One region of the Microbaculum mangrovi genome, then DNA from elsewhere that is predicted to be linked to it. Evidence: predicted binding sites of a transcription regulator. Region 1 holds the regulator's gene; each other region holds the start of a gene.
What was found. Region 1 encodes PhoB, which activates phosphate uptake and scavenging genes when phosphate is short. Its sites were predicted from a motif close to TGTCATNNANCTGTCAT; they were not measured.
Positions count from the first base shown of each region.

Region 2: the regulator PhoB is predicted to act here: its motif matches at 3,922-3,938, upstream of ACSF9G_RS19565 (DUF2794 domain-containing protein).
Region 3: the regulator PhoB is predicted to act here: its motif matches at 2,909-2,925, upstream of ACSF9G_RS13875 (TIGR03364 family FAD-dependent oxidoreductase).

Region 1 covers NZ_JBPODT010000003.1:121,122-126,641, forward strand. Annotated here, with positions in the region: gene ACSF9G_RS13290 (alpha/beta hydrolase) at 1-187, opposite strand, end outside; gene ACSF9G_RS13295 (GcrA family cell cycle regulator) at 481-999, shown strand; gene ACSF9G_RS13300 (trans-3-hydroxy-L-proline dehydratase) at 1,012-2,046, opposite strand; gene phoB (phosphate regulon transcriptional regulator PhoB) at 2,108-2,809, opposite strand; gene phoU (phosphate signaling complex protein PhoU) at 2,829-3,551, opposite strand; gene pstB (phosphate ABC transporter ATP-binding protein PstB) at 3,592-4,353, opposite strand; gene pstA (phosphate ABC transporter permease PstA) at 4,436-5,520, opposite strand, start outside.
Region 2 covers NZ_JBPODT010000004.1:597,176-602,695, reverse strand. Annotated here, with positions in the region: gene ACSF9G_RS19580 (ABC transporter permease) at 1-1,527, shown strand, start outside; gene ACSF9G_RS19575 (Bax inhibitor-1/YccA family protein) at 1,738-2,487, shown strand; gene ACSF9G_RS19570 (GNAT family N-acetyltransferase) at 2,559-3,098, shown strand; gene ACSF9G_RS19565 (DUF2794 domain-containing protein) at 3,509-3,847, opposite strand; gene htpG (molecular chaperone HtpG) at 4,338-5,520, shown strand, end outside.
Region 3 covers NZ_JBPODT010000003.1:239,643-245,162, forward strand. Annotated here, with positions in the region: gene ACSF9G_RS13860 (heavy metal translocating P-type ATPase) at 1-1,208, shown strand, start outside; gene ccoS (cbb3-type cytochrome oxidase assembly protein CcoS) at 1,208-1,384, shown strand; gene hemA (5-aminolevulinate synthase) at 1,512-2,753, opposite strand; gene ACSF9G_RS13875 (TIGR03364 family FAD-dependent oxidoreductase) at 2,975-4,102, shown strand; gene phnX (phosphonoacetaldehyde hydrolase) at 4,120-4,926, shown strand; gene ACSF9G_RS13885 (alkaline phosphatase family protein) at 4,931-5,520, opposite strand, start outside.

The DNA of each region.
Region 1 (5,520 bases):
GCACGACGGCGACGTCGATGCCGTCCGCCATTCGCGTCGTCGTCATCTCGCCGCCGTCCGGCAGCACGTCGGGCGCGCCGCCGGCGAGGCTTGTCGGGAACAGGAGGGACGTCTGCGCAAAATAGGTGACCGCGACGAGCGCGGCGTAGCCGACGGCGAGCCAGGCGGCGATTTTCACGAACAACATATGCCATTTTCTCCCGGATCCCGACGCCGGCGCAATGGCGCGCGATCCACGGATAGTCGGCTCAGGTGTTGCATTCGCGACTCACTTGCGCGCCTTCCTGGGGAAATCGTTGAGGAAAGGTTTATGCGGGGTTTACGGCGAGTCCGCCGGTATTGTAGCTTGCACTCATTGAGTACGACATTTCGTGCGGCGGACCAGTCTAGTCACCCAGATTTAGTGGGAAAGTCGGATCGCAAGTAGGCGATTCCGGTGAGGACTCGGAGTCTGTCCGCAACCCAAGCATGGAGCGGCGGATGTCTTGGACTGATGAACGTGTCGAGCTCCTGAAGAAGCTCTGGACCGATGGACTGAGTGCCAGTCAGATCGCGGCCGAGCTCGGTGGAGTGACACGCAATGCGGTGATCGGCAAGGTGCACCGGCTGGGACTGTCCGGCCGCACCAAGACCTCGCGGCCTTCGGCGCCGCGGGTGCGCAAGGTGCGTCGCCCGTCGATGCCGCCGCGCCCCACCACACGGGTCATCGGCAACACTGCCTTGAAGCTGAACGTGGTCGAAGAGCAGCAGCTCGACGCCGAAGTGGTGCCGATGCGCGTGCTCGCGCCGGTCGAGGAATTGTTCATTCCGCCCGAGGAACGGGCCACGATCCTGCAGCTGAACGAGCACACCTGCAAATGGCCGATCGGCGATCCGGGCCAGGAGGACTTCTACTTCTGCGGCCGGCGTTCGGGCAGCGGCGTGCCCTATTGCGAGCATCACTGCCGCGTCGCCTATCAGCCGGCCAACGACAGGCGCCGGACGAAGTCGGCGGGCTAGGGGCTTTCACGTCTACACCGTCCTGGCCGGCCAGGTGTCGCTGAGGCGATAGCCGTTCGGCCAGGGGTCTCCCGGGTCCAGCATGTGCTGATGCGTCCCGGTGATCCACGCCCGTCCCGAAATCTCAGGAACGATCGCCGGATGTTCGCCTACCGTGGTGTCGGCGACGATCCTGCCGATGAAGCGGGAGTCGATGATCGATTCCGCGATCAAGGTGTCGCCCGCCGCCATGAGGCCGCGCGCGCGCAGCAGCGCCATGCGCGCCGAAACCGCGGTGCCGGTCGGCGAGCGGTCGATCTTGCCGGGCTGGATCGCGACGGCGTGCCGCGAGACGGTGGCGCCTCCCTCGGTGCGCAGCGATCCCGCGATCAGGCAGAACGAGAGATGCGCCCAGTCCGGGTTTTCCGGATGACGGAAGCCGAGCTGCTGGTTGGCGGCATCGGTGATGGCGATGCCGGCGGCGGCCAGGTCGCGCGCTTCCGATGCCTCGATCGTGAATCCGAGCGCGTCGGCGTCGACGACGACGAAGCTGTCGCCGCCATAGGCCGTGTCGACGTTCAGCGTTCCCAGCCCCTCGACCTCTAGCGGCGTCGACAGCCGCTCGGCGAACGCGGGCACGTTGCGGACGACGATCCGCTCCGCCTTGCCGTTCCTGCAGTCGGCGGTGATCTCGATGAGCCCGCCGGGCGCCTCCAGCGTCATCGTCGTGGTCGGCTCGCGCATGGCGACGATGCCGGTTTCGAGCAGCACGGTCGCCACGCAGATGGCATTGGAACCGGACATGGGCGGCGTGTCCTCGGGCTCCATGATGATGAAGCCCATCGCCGCGCGCGCGTCCTTTGCCGGCACCAGCAGGTTCACATGACGGAACACCCCGCCGCGCGGCTCGTTGAGCAGGAAGCGGCGCAGCCCCTGGTCGCGGGCGATCCACCGCGACTGTTGCCACAGGGTATCGCCCGGCGGCGGCGCCACGCCGCCGACGATGACGTCGCCGACCTCGCCCTCGGCATGGCAGCTGACGACGTGAACGACCTTGCTCGCGCGCATGGCCCCGCTCCCTTTCCGGCGTTACCCGGACAGGGAACCGCGATCGGGGCGGGCGCACAAGTCAGTTGGCGGTGGCGAACTGCTCGTTGAAGGCGTAGCCGGCGCCGCGCACGGTGCGGATCGGGTCGGCCTTGCGGCCCCGGTTGATCGCCTTGCGCAGCCGGCCGACATGGACGTCCACGGTGCGCTCGTCGACATAGACGTCGCGGCCCCACACGCCGTCCAGCAGCTGCTCGCGGGTGAACACCCGTCCCGGGCTCTGCATCAGGAACTCGAGCAGCCTGAACTCGGTCGGCCCCAGATGGATCTCGCGGCCCGCCCGGCGCACCCGGTGGGTATCGCGGTTGAGCTCGATGTCGCCTGCATGCAGCACGGTGGCGATCAGCTCCGGCTTGGCGCGGCGCAGGAGCGCCTTCACCCGCGCCATCAGCTCGGGGATCGAGAACGGCTTGACCACGTAGTCGTCGGCGCCGGTGGCCAGGCCGCGGATGCGCTCGGTCTCCTCGCCGCGCGCCGTCAGCATGATTACCGGCAGCGCCGTCGTCTCCGGGCGCGAGCGGATGCGCCGGCACAGTTCGATGCCGGAGATCCCGGGCAGCATCCAGTCGAGCAGCACCAGGTCGGGCGCGCCCTCGCGGATGCGCGTCTCCGCCTCGTCGCCCCGGGCAACCGCCTCCACCTCGTATCCTTCGGATTCGAGGTTGTAGCGGATCAGTAGCGTCAACGGTTCTTCGTCTTCGACGATCAGAACTTTGGCGTTCATCGTCCGGCCCTTCGGTTCCTCAGTCGTCGCTCTGCGGATAGTCCGCCGGCGTGTAGCTCGACGTGTCCCCCTTCGGGCGCTGCTCGCGCAGCGGCTCGCCCTTCACCAGGTAGAACACCATCTCGGCGATATTGGTCGCGTGGTCGCCGATCCGCTCGATGTTCTTGGCCGCGAACAAAAGGTGCGTCGAATAGGTGATCGAGCGCGGGTCCTCCATCATATAGGTGAGGAGCTCCCGGAAGATCGAAGTGTACATCGCGTCGATCTCGGAATCGCGGTGCCACACCGCCATCGCCTTGTCGACGTCGCGCTGGGCGAAGCTGTCGAGCACATCCTTGAGCTGTTCCGAGGCGATCCGGCTCATGTGATCGATGCCGAGGATCGCCCGCTGCGCGATGATCTCCGACTGGATCGCTACCGCCCGCTTGGCGATGTTCTTGGCCATGTCGCCGATGCGCTCGAGCTCGGACGATATCTTGATCGCGGCGATGATCTCGCGCAGGTCGACGGCCATCGGCTGGCGCTTGGCGATCATCAGGATCGCGGCCTCCTCGACCTCGTGCTCGAGTTCGTCGATCTGTTCGTCCGCCTCGATGGTCCGCAGCGCCAATTCCTGGTCGCTGGTGTGCAGCGCGACGATCGAGTCGGTCAGCAGCTTCTCGGCGAGGCCGCCCATCTGCGTCAGTTTGACGGCGAGGTTCTTCAGCTCTTCGTCGTAGGAGGAAACGATATGTTCCGTCATCTCATTCTCCTCGGCCTGTCGTCCGTGGCCATCCGTGGGATCAGCCGAAGCGGCCGGTGATGTAGTCGTGGGTGCGCTGGTCTCTCGGGTTCGTGAAGATGTGCTCGGTCGGGCCGACCTCCACGAGGATGCCGAGGTGAAAGAAGGCGGTGCGCTGCGACACGCGGGCGGCCTGCTGCATCGAGTGCGTCACGATGACGATGCAGTAGTTCTCCTTCAGCTCGTCGATCAGCTCCTCGACCTTGGCCGTGGCGATCGGGTCGAGCGCAGAGCACGGTTCGTCCATCAGGATCACTTCGGGGCTGACGGCGATGGCGCGGGCGATGCACAGGCGCTGCTGCTGGCCGCCGGACAGACCGGTGCCCGGCTCGTTGAGCCGGTCCCTGACCTCCTCCCAGAGTCCGGCCTTGCGCAGGCTGGTCTCCACGATCGCGTCCATTTCCGTCTTGCCGCGGGCAAGGCCGTGGATGCGCGGGCCGTAGGCGATGTTCTCGTAGATCGACTTGGGGAACGGGTTGGGCTTCTGGAAGACCATGCCGACGCGCGCGCGCAGCTCCACTACGTCAAGCGAGGGGTCGTAGATGTCGCGGCCGTCAAGCGTGATCTCGCCGGTGACACGGCAGCTCTCGATGGTGTCGTTCATCCGGTTGAGGCAGCGCAGGAAGGTCGACTTGCCGCAGCCGGACGGGCCGATCAGCGCGGTCACAGAGCGCTCGGCGATGTCGATGGAGACGTCGAACAGGGCCTGTTTCGCGCCGTAGAACACGCAGGTGTTGTTCGCCGATACGCGGATCGGGTTCATGTTCGGGTCGTCTACGACGATCGTCCCGGCAGGCGTCGGCGTCTCTGCGGTCGCAGCGTCGGTCATGCTCGTGCTCCTTGCCCTACCACGTCCGCTCGAGGCGCTGACGCAGGAAGATGGCTGTTATGTTCATGAGGATGAGGAAGCCCAGCAGCACCAGGATCGCTGCCGACGTGCGGTCGACGAAGCCGCGTTCCGGACTGTCGGCCCAGATGAAGATCTGCGTCGGCAGGGCGGTGGAGGCGTCCATGAGCCCGCCCGGAGGCGAGGTGATGAAGGCGTTCATGCCGATCAGCAGTAGCGGCGCCGTTTCGCCGAGTGCCTGCGCGAGCCCGATGATCGTGCCGGTCAGGATGCCGGGCAGGGCGAGTGGCAGGACGTGATGGGCGATCACCTGGTGGCGCGAGGCGCCCATGCCGAGCGCGCCCTCGCGGATCGACGGCGGCACCGCCTTGAGCGAGGCGCGCGTGACGATGATGATCGTCGGCAGCGTCATCAGCGACAGCACCATGCCGCCGACCAGCGGCGCCGAGCGGGGCAGTCCGAAGAAGTTGAGGAACACCGCCAGGCCAAGCAGGCCGAACACGATGGAGGGCACGGCCGCGAGGTTGTTGATGTTCACCTCGATCAGGTCCGTCCATTTGTTCTTCGGCGCGAATTCCTCCAGATAGACCGCCGCGGCGATGCCGACCGGGAAGGAGATCAGGAAGCAGACCATCAGGGCATAGAACGATCCGACGATCGCGCCGGCGAGGCCGGCGAGTTCCGGGAAGCGGCTGTCGGAATTGAAGAACAGCCCCCAGTTGAACGGCATTGTAATCCGGCCTTCCGCCGCCAGGGCGTCGAACCAGCCGATCTGCATGTCGTTGATCTTGCGCTGGTTCTCCGGCAGCGAGCGCGACAGCACGCCCTTCTCGAGCTGATCGAACGGATCGGAGACGGGCACCGTCATCTCGATCGTCTTGCCGATGATCGAGGGATCGGCGACGACCCGGTCGCGGATGAAGAACTGCGTGTTGTTGGTCAGCAGCTGGCCGAGCGCGCGCTGCTCGCCCGGATTGGTGACATCCGGGAACAGGTTGGTCAGCGTGTCCTTGACGATCGCGCGATAGTTGCCCTTCGCCGGATCGTCCTCCTTCACGTATTGCGGATCGATATAGACCGGCA
Region 2 (5,520 bases), on a different contig from region 1:
GCGCTCGCCACCGTCCTGCCCGTCGCCGACGCGGTGCCGGGCCTCTACGGAACCGAGTTGGTGCTGGCGCTCGCCTACGGCATCCTGACCGCTCTCGCCTTCGCGCTGTGGCCGCTGGGGCGGGCCCGCGAGGTGCCGGCGACGGCGCTCTACCGCGAATATGTCGGCCGCGCGCGGGCCTGGCCCCGGCCGGTCTATCTCGTCGCCCTTGCGGTGATCGTCCTGGCGCTGGCCGGGCTCGCCATCGCGCTTGCCTACGAGCCGTTCATCGCGACGATCTTCGTCATCGGCACGCTCGCCGCCTTCATCGTCCTGCGGCTCGTCGGTGTCGTCATCATGCGGGTGGCCAGACGCCTGCCGCACAGCCGCTTCATTGCCCTGCGGCTCGCCGTCGGCGCGATCCACCGTCCCGGTGCCGTCACCCCCAGCATCGTCCTGTCGCTGGGGCTCGGCCTGACCCTGCTCGTCACCATCGCGCTGATCGACGGCAACCTGACGCGCCAGCTCACCCTGTCGATCCCCGACAAGGCGCCGAGCTTCTTCTTCCTCGACATCCCCCGCGCCGACGCCGAACGCTTCGTCTCCCTCGTCGACGAGGCCGCGCCCGACGGGGTCACCGAGGAGGTGCCGATGCTACGCGGCCGCTTCGTCGCGCTGAAGGGCATTCCGGTCGCCGACTATCCGCGCCCGGCCGAAGCCGAATGGGTGCTGCGCGGCGACCGCGGCATCACCTATGCGGCAACGCCGCCGGACAACGGCAAGCTGACCGAAGGCGACTGGTGGTCCGAGGAGTACGACGGCCCGCCGCTGGTCTCCTTCGCCGCTGAGGTCGCCGGCGAGCTCGGCCTCGCCGTCGGCGACGAGATCACCGTCAACGTCCTCGGCCGCACCATCACCGCGACGATCGCCAATCTGCGAACCGTCGACTGGACCAGCCTGTCGATCAACTTCGTCATGGTGTTCTCGCCGAACACCTTCGCCGGCGCGCCGCACATGGTGCTGGCCACCGTAACCCTGCCCGAGGCCGCCGGCGCCGACAGCGAACTCGGCCTGATGCGCGCGGTCACCGGAGCGTTTCCCACCGTCACCTCGGTGCGGGTCAAGGAGGCGCTCGACACGGTCAACAGCCTCGTGCGCCGGCTCGCCTGGGCGGTCCGGGCGGCAAGCGGGATCACCATCGCCGCGGGCATCCTCGTGCTCGCCGGCGCGCTCGCGGCGAGCCACCGCCACCGCATCCACGACGCCGTGGTGCTGAAGACGCTGGGCGCGACCCGCCGCCGGCTGATCGGCGCCTATGTCATCGAATTCGCGCTATTGGGCACGATTACCGCCATTTTCGCGCTCGCCGCTGGCACCCTGGCCGGTTTTGTCGTCGTCGAGCAGGTCATGGAGCTCGACTTCGCCTTCCTGCCGGCCGTCGCGTTCGCGGCGATCGGCAGCGCGCTGGTGCTGACCGTCGGCCTCGGCCTGATCGGCACGTGGCGCGTCCTCGGCCGCCGGCCGGCGGCCTATCTGCGCGATCTGTGAGCACGGTGGCGTGGGTCGGAGCGGTTGCGACAGCGATCGTGACCGGGGGCCGCAAGGGTGGCATGGCGGGGCCGGTCACGCGCCGCCATCGGGGCGATTTCTAAACATTTTGTAAGGTTTCTCGCGCGCAAATTCGGAGCGCGAGCACTTGCCTCACGCACGCGAGACACCCATATTCGCTCGGTGATTTGAAAACCCGAGGGGAATCCCATGGCGGAATTCGACAAACAGGCTGCCCGCGGCTACGGCATGGGCACCTCCCACGCCGGAGTCGGCGTAATCGACGAGGGCCTGCGCGCCTACATGCTGCAGGTCTACAACTATATGGCGATCGGCCTCGCCGTGACCGGCGTGGTCGCGTTCGGCGCGTTCACGATGGCGGTCAGCGGCGGCCAGCTCACCGGCTTCGGCCAGGCGATCTACGCCAGCCCACTGAAGTGGCTGATCATGCTCGCCCCGCTGGGCATGGTGTTCTTCCTGTCCGCGCGGCTCAATTCGCTGAGCCTCGGCGGCGCGCAGATGGCGTTCTGGGTCTTCGCCGCCCTGATGGGCCTGTCGCTGTCCTCGATCTTCCTGGTCTATACGGGCAACTCGATCGCGCGCGTGTTCTTCATCACCGCGGCGTCCTTCGGCGGTCTGAGCCTCTACGGCTACACGACGAAGAAGGACCTCAGCGGCTGGGGTTCGTTCCTGTTCATGGGCCTGATCGGCATCATCATCGCGTCGGTCGTGAACATTTTCCTGGCGTCCTCGGCGCTGCAGTTCGCGGTGTCGGTGATCGGCGTGCTGGTCTTCGCCGGCCTGACCGCCTACGACACCCAGCAGATCAAGGAAATGTACTCGGCCCAGGACGACGGCACGACTGCCGGCCGCAAGGCGATCATGGGCGCGCTCCGGCTGTACCTCGACTTCATCAACCTGTTCGTGATGCTGTTGAGCCTGTTCGGCAATCGCGAGTAGGAACACCGAAACGTCGGTTTTCGGAAGGCCCCGGCTGCGCAGCCGGGGCCTTTTTCGTTGGGGACTACCTGTTGCAACGCGACCTGACCGTCCGCCCGGCCACGCCGGACGACACTGCGGCGATCGCCGCCATCTACGCCGATGCCGTCAGGACCGGCACGGCGAGCTTCGAGCTGACCCCGCCCGACGACGCGGAGATGGGACGGCGCCTGGCCGCGCTTCTCGACGGCGGCTTTCCCTATCTCGTCGCGGTATCGGACGGCACGATCGTCGGCTACGCCTATGCCGGCGCCTACCGGCCGCGGCCCGCCTACCGCTTCACGGTGGAGGATTCGGTCTATGTCGCCCGCGCCGCGCAAGGCAGGGGCGTCGGCCGGACGCTGCTCGCCGCGCTGATCGCCGAGGCCGAGACACGCGGCTTCCGCCAGATGATCGCGGTGATCGGCGACGAGGCCAGCGCCGGCTCGATCGCACTGCACAAGGCGATGGGGTTCGATCTCGTCGGCACCTTCAAGGCGGTCGGCTGGAAGTTTGGCCAGTGGCGGGCCACCGTCCTGATGCAGCGCGCGCTGGGCCCGGGCGAGACCGAACCGCCACCGGAGCGGCGCTAGCTGGCCGGCCCACACGGCCGCCATGGCCGCCGCGTCGCAAAGATCCAGCGTTCCCGCGCTGCCAGTCCCCATGGGTCCCGGATCAGGTCCAGGACACGCGGCCGGTGGGTGGTCCCGGGCCGTGCCCAAACGAAAACTCGTGCTCCGGACCTGATCCGGAGCCCATGAGGCGGCAGCCGCACGGCAGGAACGACGCGGCGAGAGGGAAAAACGGCTTCGCGTGCGGTGGTTGCCCGGGTTTTCTACACGGGGAATTGGGGCGACGCTGGCAAATCGCTGATTCGGCGAACGATTCGGCAGATTTTATTGGAAGAAAGCGCCGTCCGCGGCGCAGATGCTCAAACTTCAACGCGGCCGCGCCGCCAACGACGAGCGCGCAGAAGGACAGGTGGCCCCCAGCCTAGGCCGGGCTACGCCTCCACCAGCTTCAGGCGCTTGTCGATCGCCCGCAGGACCCGCGACAGGTCGTGGCCGCGCTTGAGGATCAGGCCAGTCGTGGTGACGACGGAATAGGCGCCCTGGCGGCGCGCGAGCTTCGGATTTTTCTCGATCCGGTAGAGCGGCGCCTCGCAGGCGCGCCGGAAGACGGAAAAGACCGCTTTTTCCTTCAGCGCGTCGATGGCGTAGTCACGCCATTCGCCGGCGGCCACCATGCGCCCGTAGACATTGAGGATTTCGCCCAGTTCGCGGCGATCGAAGGAAACCCGGGCCGCGGCCCCATTGCGGGCTTCGGGAACGGCGGCGCGCATCGCAAGTCCGCGGCCGCCGGGGAACGCTATGGGGTCCGTTTCACTCAACGGCGCCTCCCTCTCTCGCGCCTCGCTGTCATATGATCGTCAGAGGAACGGGGCCGCGTCAAGGACGCTTCCGGCCCGCATTGGTGTCAGCATTGACGAACCGTGGAAGCAGCTCTGCGTAATACGCCGAAATTATCACATTTCCGCCCCATTCGCGCCCTTCACACGCCAGATTGCTCGAACAAATTGCCATCGTTGCCTCGAGGCCCGGTTCTAGGAGGCTCCGGAACACCCAGCCCCCCAGCCCCCCGGGGTCGTTCTTGAACCGGGCCCGTTTTACCTTTTCTGAGTACTGCTGGTTAAATCCCCGACAGTCACTTCCGCGGGCCGGTCCCACCGGCCCGATTTGTTTTTGATCCTCCCCGCCCCTTGAAAAAGTCGTCCGGCTCTTCCTATCTCGCCGCATGAACGCTTCGTTCGTTGCGGAAATCCGGGATAGTCGATGAGCACCAAGACGAAAAAGACCGAAAAATCCGAGGCGCCGGCCGCCGGATCCTATGCTTTCGAGGCCGAAGTCGGCCGCCTCCTCGACCTGATGGTGCACGCGGTCTATTCCGACCGCGACGTGTTCCTGCGCGAGCTGATCTCCAACGGCGCCGATGCCTGCGAGAAGCTCCGCTACGCCGCGCGCCAGGACGATTCGCTGCTGAAAGGCGATCCGGCGCTCGCCGTCACCGTCACCCCCGACGCCGACGCCGGCACGCTGACCATCGCGGACAACGGCATCGGCATGGACCGGGACGAACTCGTCGCCAATCTCGGCACCATCGCCCGCTCCGGCACCCAGGCCTTCGTCGAGGCGCTGAACGAGAGTGGCGGGGACGGCGCCGAGTCCTCCAGCCTGATCGGCCGCTTCGGCATCGGCTTCTATTCCGCCTTCATGGTCGCCGACCGGGTCGACGTCGTCAGCCGCAAGGCCGGCGCGACGGAGGGCTATCGCTGGTCGTCCGACGGCCGCGGCACCTACGAGATCGAGCCCGACGACAGCGCGCCGGAACGCGGCACCCGCATCGTCCTGCACATGAAGGACGACGCCAGGGATTTCCTCGAGCCGCACCGGCTGGAGCAGATCGTCCACGCCCATTCCGCCCATGTTCCCGTGCCGATCCGGCTGAAGGAGGGCGAGACGGCCCGCGAGATCGCCGACGGCGGCGCGCTGTGGCTGAAGCCGAAGTCGGAGCTTTCCGAGGACGACTACCGCGAGTTCTACCGCCATGTCGCCGGCGCCTGGGACGAGCCGGCGCTGACCGTCCACTACGCCGCCGAGGGCCGGCAGGCCTATCGCGTGCTGCTGTTCGTGCCCACCGAGAAGCCCTTCGACATGTTCGATCCGGCCCGCAAGGGCCGCACCCGGCTCTATGTGCGCCGGGTCTTCATCACCGACGACGCCGAGCTGATGCCGGGCTACCTGCGCTTCGTGCGCGGCCTCGTCGATTCCGACGACCTGCCGCTCAACATCTCGCGCGAGATGTTGCAGGAAAGCCCGCTGCTCGGCCAGATCCGCAAGGCCGTCGCCAACCGCGTGCTGAGCGAGCTGGCCAAGCTCGCCGACAAGGAGCCGGAGCGCTATACGCAGATCTGGTCGGCCTTCGGCCCGGTTCTCAAGGAAGGGCTCTACGAGGACA
Region 3 (5,520 bases), 120 kb from region 1:
AGGTCAACACGCTGCTCGAGGCCGCCCAGACGGCGCGCTCGACGCGCCTCGCGCTCGCCGACAAGGCGGCCGGCTACTACGCCCCGCTCGTCCATTCCGCCGCCGCGCTGACCTTCGTCGGCTGGATGATCGCGGGCAGCAGCTGGCAGGAGGCGCTGATGACGGCGATCGCCGTCCTGATCATCACCTGCCCGTGCGCGCTCGGCCTCGCCGTGCCGGCGGTCCAGGTCGTCGCCAGCGGCCTCTTGTTCCGCTCCGGCGTCCTGCTCAACGCCGGCGACGCCGTCGAGCGCTTCGCCGAGGCCGATACCGTCGTCTTCGACAAGACCGGCACGCTGACCAGCCCGGAGCCGACCCTTGTCGACCCCGCGGCGACTCCGCACGCACTTTTGGGTCGGGCCGGTCGGCTCGCCCTGTCGAGCCGCCATCCGCTCTCCGCGGCGCTGAAGACCTACGCGACGGGCCCCGTTCCGGGCGCGTCCGAGGCGCCCGGTCAGGGCGTCCGTGCCGAGATCGATGGCGTCGCATGCCGGCTCGGCAGCGCCGCGTTCTGCGGTGTTTCCGCCGAAAAGGCCGCCGAAACGGCCGAAAGCGGCGCGCATTCGCTGGTCTGGTACCGCGAGGGCGAGGCGGATGCGATTCCGATCGCCGTTGCCCAGGGCCTGCGCCCGGACGCCGGCGACGTGATTGGCAAGCTCAAGGACCGCGGCCTCGCGGTGATGATTCTGTCCGGCGACCGGGCCGCCGCAGTCGACGCCGCAGCCGACGCCCTCGGCGTCGCCGATCGCCACGCCGGCCTGAAGCCCGCCGACAAGATCGCGATCCTGGAAGAGCTTAAGAATCAAGGCCATAAGGTGCTCATGGTCGGTGATGGCCTCAACGACGCGCCGGCGCTTGCCGCCGCCCATGTGTCGATTTCGCCGGTCACCGCCGTCCATCTGTCGCAAGCCGCCGCCGATGCCGTGTTCCTCGGCGACAAGCTCGGTCCGGTCGTCACGGCGATCGATATTTCGCGCCGCGCGCGCCGCGCCATGGATCAGAATCTGTGGTTCGCCGCGTTCTACAACGTCTGCGCGGTGCCGATCGCGGTGCTTGGCTTCGTCACGCCGCTGGTGGCGGCGCTCGCCATGTCGTCGTCCTCGGTGGTCGTGACGCTCAACGCGCTCCGGGTCCGCCTGATCGCGCGCAGGCTCGAGGGGGCGTCCTGATGGACGTCCTCTTCGTCCTCATCCCCGTAGCGCTGGGGCTTGGCCTGCTGGGCCTTGCCGCGTTCCTATGGGCGATGAAGTCCAATCAGTTCGAGGATCTGGATGGCGCCGCCTGGCGCGCGATCATGGACGACGACCTGCCGCCCGAAGACGAGCGCGACAGTCGATCCACCTGATCGCGGGCAGATCCGGAGCGCCGTCTCGGCCTCGCGAAACCAGGCGTCCAGTGGCGGTGTTGTCGGGATTGCACACCGTCGCGCCGCCCGAAGGGCGAGGCATCAGGTCTCGGAAATCGTCCGTAAGCTACTCCGCCGCCGCAGCGCGGTCGGAATCGGCGTAGGGGATGCCGAGCGTGTCCCAGACCTCGGCGAGCGCCTCGGAAAGGCCTTCGATCAACCGATCGTCGTGGAACGGCGTCGGCGTGATCCGCAGGCGCTCGGTGCCGCGCGGAACGGTCGGGTAGTTGATCGGCTGGATGTAGATGTCGTGCTTGTCCATCAGCCGGTCGCTTGCCGCTTTGCACAGCTCCGGGTCGCCAACAAGAATCGGCACGATATGCGTGACCGACGGCATCACGGGCAGGCCGCGCGCGAGCAGCACGTCCTTGGTCCGGGTCGCCTGGCGCTGCTGCGCCTCGCGCTCCGCCGACGATGCCTTGAGGAGGCGGATCGAGGCCGTCGCGGCTGCGGCGATCGTGGGCGGCAGGGCGGTGGTGAAGATGAAGCCGGGCGCGAAGGAGCGCACCGAGTCGACGATGTCCGATGTCGCGGCGATGTACCCGCCGAGGCATCCGAACGCCTTGGCCAGCGTGCCCTCGACCACGTCGATGCGACCCATTTCGCCCTCGCGTTCGGCGATGCCGCCGCCACGCGGGCCGTACATGCCGACCGCGTGCACCTCGTCGATATAGGTCATGGCGCCGTAGCGCTCGGCGAGGTCGCAGATCTTGCCGACCGGTCCGATATCACCATCCATCGAATAGACGGATTCGAACACGATCAGCTTCGGCCGTTCCTTGCCGGCGGCCCGAAGCAGGTCTTCCAGGTGTTCGACATCGTTGTGCCGGAAGATCTTCTTGTCGCAGCCCGAGCGCCGCACGCCCTCGATCATCGATGCGTGATTCAGTTCGTCCGATAGGATCAGGCATTCCGGGATAAGCCGGGCGATCGTCGAGATCGAGGCCTCGTTGGAGATGAATCCGGATGTGAAGACGAGCGCCGCCTCCTTGCCGTGCAGATCGGCCAGCTCCGCTTCCAGAGTGACAAGCGGGTGGTTGGTGCCGGAAATGTTGCGCGTGCCGCCCGCACCGACGCCCATTCGATCGATCGCATCCGTGGCCGCCGCGATCACGTCGGGATGCTGGCCCATGCCCAGATAGTCGTTCGAGCACCAGATGGTGATCTCGCGCTTGCCTTCCGCACCGTGGTAGATCGCTTCGGGAAAGCGGCCGGCGACGCGCTCGAGTTCGGCGAAGACGCGATAGCGCTTCTCCGCGGTGATCTCCTCGATGGCGGAGCGAAATACGCTGGCGTAGTCGAAAGCCATGACGGATTCGTACCTTTTCTTGCGGCCGTAACGGTCGGTGCAAGCCGGACCCGAGTCATCGCCGCGCGGACGCGATGTCGACCCGAGCCGGACAACCCTTTGAACCAGTATTTATTCCAATTCGCAACTGACTTTGCTGCGGCAATTGGTCGGACCGTCGCATGGCTGTCATAGGTGCAGCATTGTATGCGCCTCCGTTATTCCAGGGGGTAGGCGAAACAATGAACGACGAACGATACGACCTCGCCGTCGTCGGTGCCGGGATCGTCGGGCTTGCCCACGCGCTGATGGCGGCCCGGCGGGGCATGAAAGCGGTGGTTATCGACCGGGACGCCGGCGCGAACGGTGCGTCCGTGCGCAATTTCGGCTTCGTCACGGTCACCGGTCAGCAAGCCGGCGATTGCTGGCGCCGGGCCGTGCGCTCGCGCGACGTCTGGGCGGAGATCGCGGGCCCCGCCGGCATCGAGGTCACCCATCGCGGTCTCGCCGTTGCCGCCCGATACGGGGAATCGCTACCCGTCCTGGAGGCGTTTCTGGAAACGGCGATGGGCGAGGGCTGTGCGCTGCAGACCCTGGACGAGGCCCGCAAGACGGTGCCGGGCCTGCGTGACGATGTCCGCGCGGTCCTGTGGAGCCCGCACGAACTGCGCGTCGAATCCCGCGCCGCGATCCCGCAACTCGCCGCCTATCTCGAACGCGATCTCGGCGTTGCTTTCCTGCGCCAAACCCAGGTGCACGGCATCGCCTTGCCGGCAATCGACACGTCCGCGGGGACGGTGCGGGCGCAGGCGGCCGTGGTCTGCCCCGGCGAAGACTTCCTCTCGCTCTACCCCGAGCGCATTGCCGCCTATGGCCTCACCCGCTGCAAGCTGCACATGATGCGGCTCAAGCCGCCGGCGGGCGCGGCCCTCGGTGCCGCGGTCATGTCCGATCTCGGCCTGGTCCGCTATCTCGGCTACGCCGAATTGCCGGAAGCCGCCGCCCTGAAGGCGCGGCTGGAGCGCGAGCGGGCCGACGCGCTCAAGGCCGGCGTGCACCTGATCGTGGTGCAGTCGTCGGATGGCAGCCTCGTGGTCGGCGACAGCCATCACTATGGCTGGACGCCCGAGCCCTTCGCGTCCGAAGCGGTCGACCGGCTGATCCTCGACGAATTCGACAACGTCCTCGATATGGGCGCCTGCGAGATTACGGAACGCTGGACGGGCCTCTACGCATCCGCCTCCGAGCGTCTGATGCTGGTCGACGCGCCGGAGGACAAGGTACGCATAGTAATCGTCACGTCCGGCACCGGCGCATCGACCGCCTTCGGCATCGCCGAAGAGGTGATCGAAGGCATGTTCGGCGCGTGAACACGAAAGGAAACGGGATGACCGGGAATTCGGTGAATGCGGTGGTTTTCGATTGGGCGGGAACCATCGTTGATTTCGGCTCGCGCGCGCCGATGGGCGCCTTCGTCGAGGTGTTCAGGCGTTTCGGCGTCGATATCTCGATCGACGAGGCCCGGGTGCCGATGGGCCTGCCGAAATGGCGGCACATCCAGGCGCTCGGCCGTATCCCGCGCATTGCCCAGGCGTGGCGGGAGGCGAAGGGCAGGGATCTCGGCGATGCCGACGTCGACGCCATCTACGAGGTGTTTGTGCCGCTCAACGCCGAGGTGGTGACGGACTATGCCGACCTGATCCCCGGTGCCGTCGAGACCGTCGCCGAGCTGCGTGCCCGTGGCATCAAGATCGGCTCCACCACCGGCTACACGCGCGAGATCATGGAACGGCTCGTGCCGATTGCCGCCGCACAGGGCTTCGCCCCCGACAACCTCGTGTGTGCCGGCGATCTGCCGGAAGGCCGCCCCGGCGCGCTGATGATGTACCGCACATTCCTGGACCTCCAGGTCTGGCCGGCCTGGTCCGTCGTCAAGGTCGACGACACCGAGCCCGGCATCGCCGAGGGCCTTGCCGCCGGCACCTGGACCGTCGGCGTCGCCGCGTCCGGCAATGCCATGGGGCTGTCGCTGGAGGAATACGAAGCCTACGACGACACTCACTTCGACCGTTACGTGGCCGCCGAGCGCCGTCTCGCCCGCGCCGGCGCGCATTTCGTCATCGGCTCGGTCGCCGAGCTGATGGATGTGGTCGACGAAATCGAGGGCAGGCTCTTGCGCGGCGAGCGGCCGTAGCCGCTCACCCCGCGCGACGGTCCAGCGTCGCCGAGACGGGTCCCGCCTCGGTCAGCTCGATGCCTGACAGGCTGCGGTCGAGATGGCGGGCGCGCCAGGCGAGCAGTTTCTCGGCCATGTCCAGTCGCGCGTCCCTGTAGGCGGGATCCCCGGCCAGATTGGTGAGTTCGCCGGGGTCCGCCTGCATGTCGAACAGGAGCGGGGGCAGGCCGCCGAAATGGACGTACTTGAACCGATCGCCGCGCACGACGGCGAGGTTCAGCGCGTCGAGCGGCAGGCCGAAGTGTTGTTCGGTCTCGGCCGTTGCCACCTCGCGGAAATCGAATTCCCAATGCGCTTCTTCGCGCCAGTTCGCCGGCGCGCCGCCTGTAAGGAATGGCACCAGCGAGCGGCCGTCGAGATGGATCGGTACGTCGGCGCCGATCCGGTCCAGGATCGTCGGCACGATGTCGATCGACTCGGTGAAGCGGTCGACAGTCTGCCCCGGCCGTCCCGCCATCGGGTCGCGGATGATCAGCGGCACGTGATAGCTCTGGTCGAACCAGCCGAGCTTGCCGTAGAGCCAGTGGTCGCCCATCATCTCGCCGTGGTCGC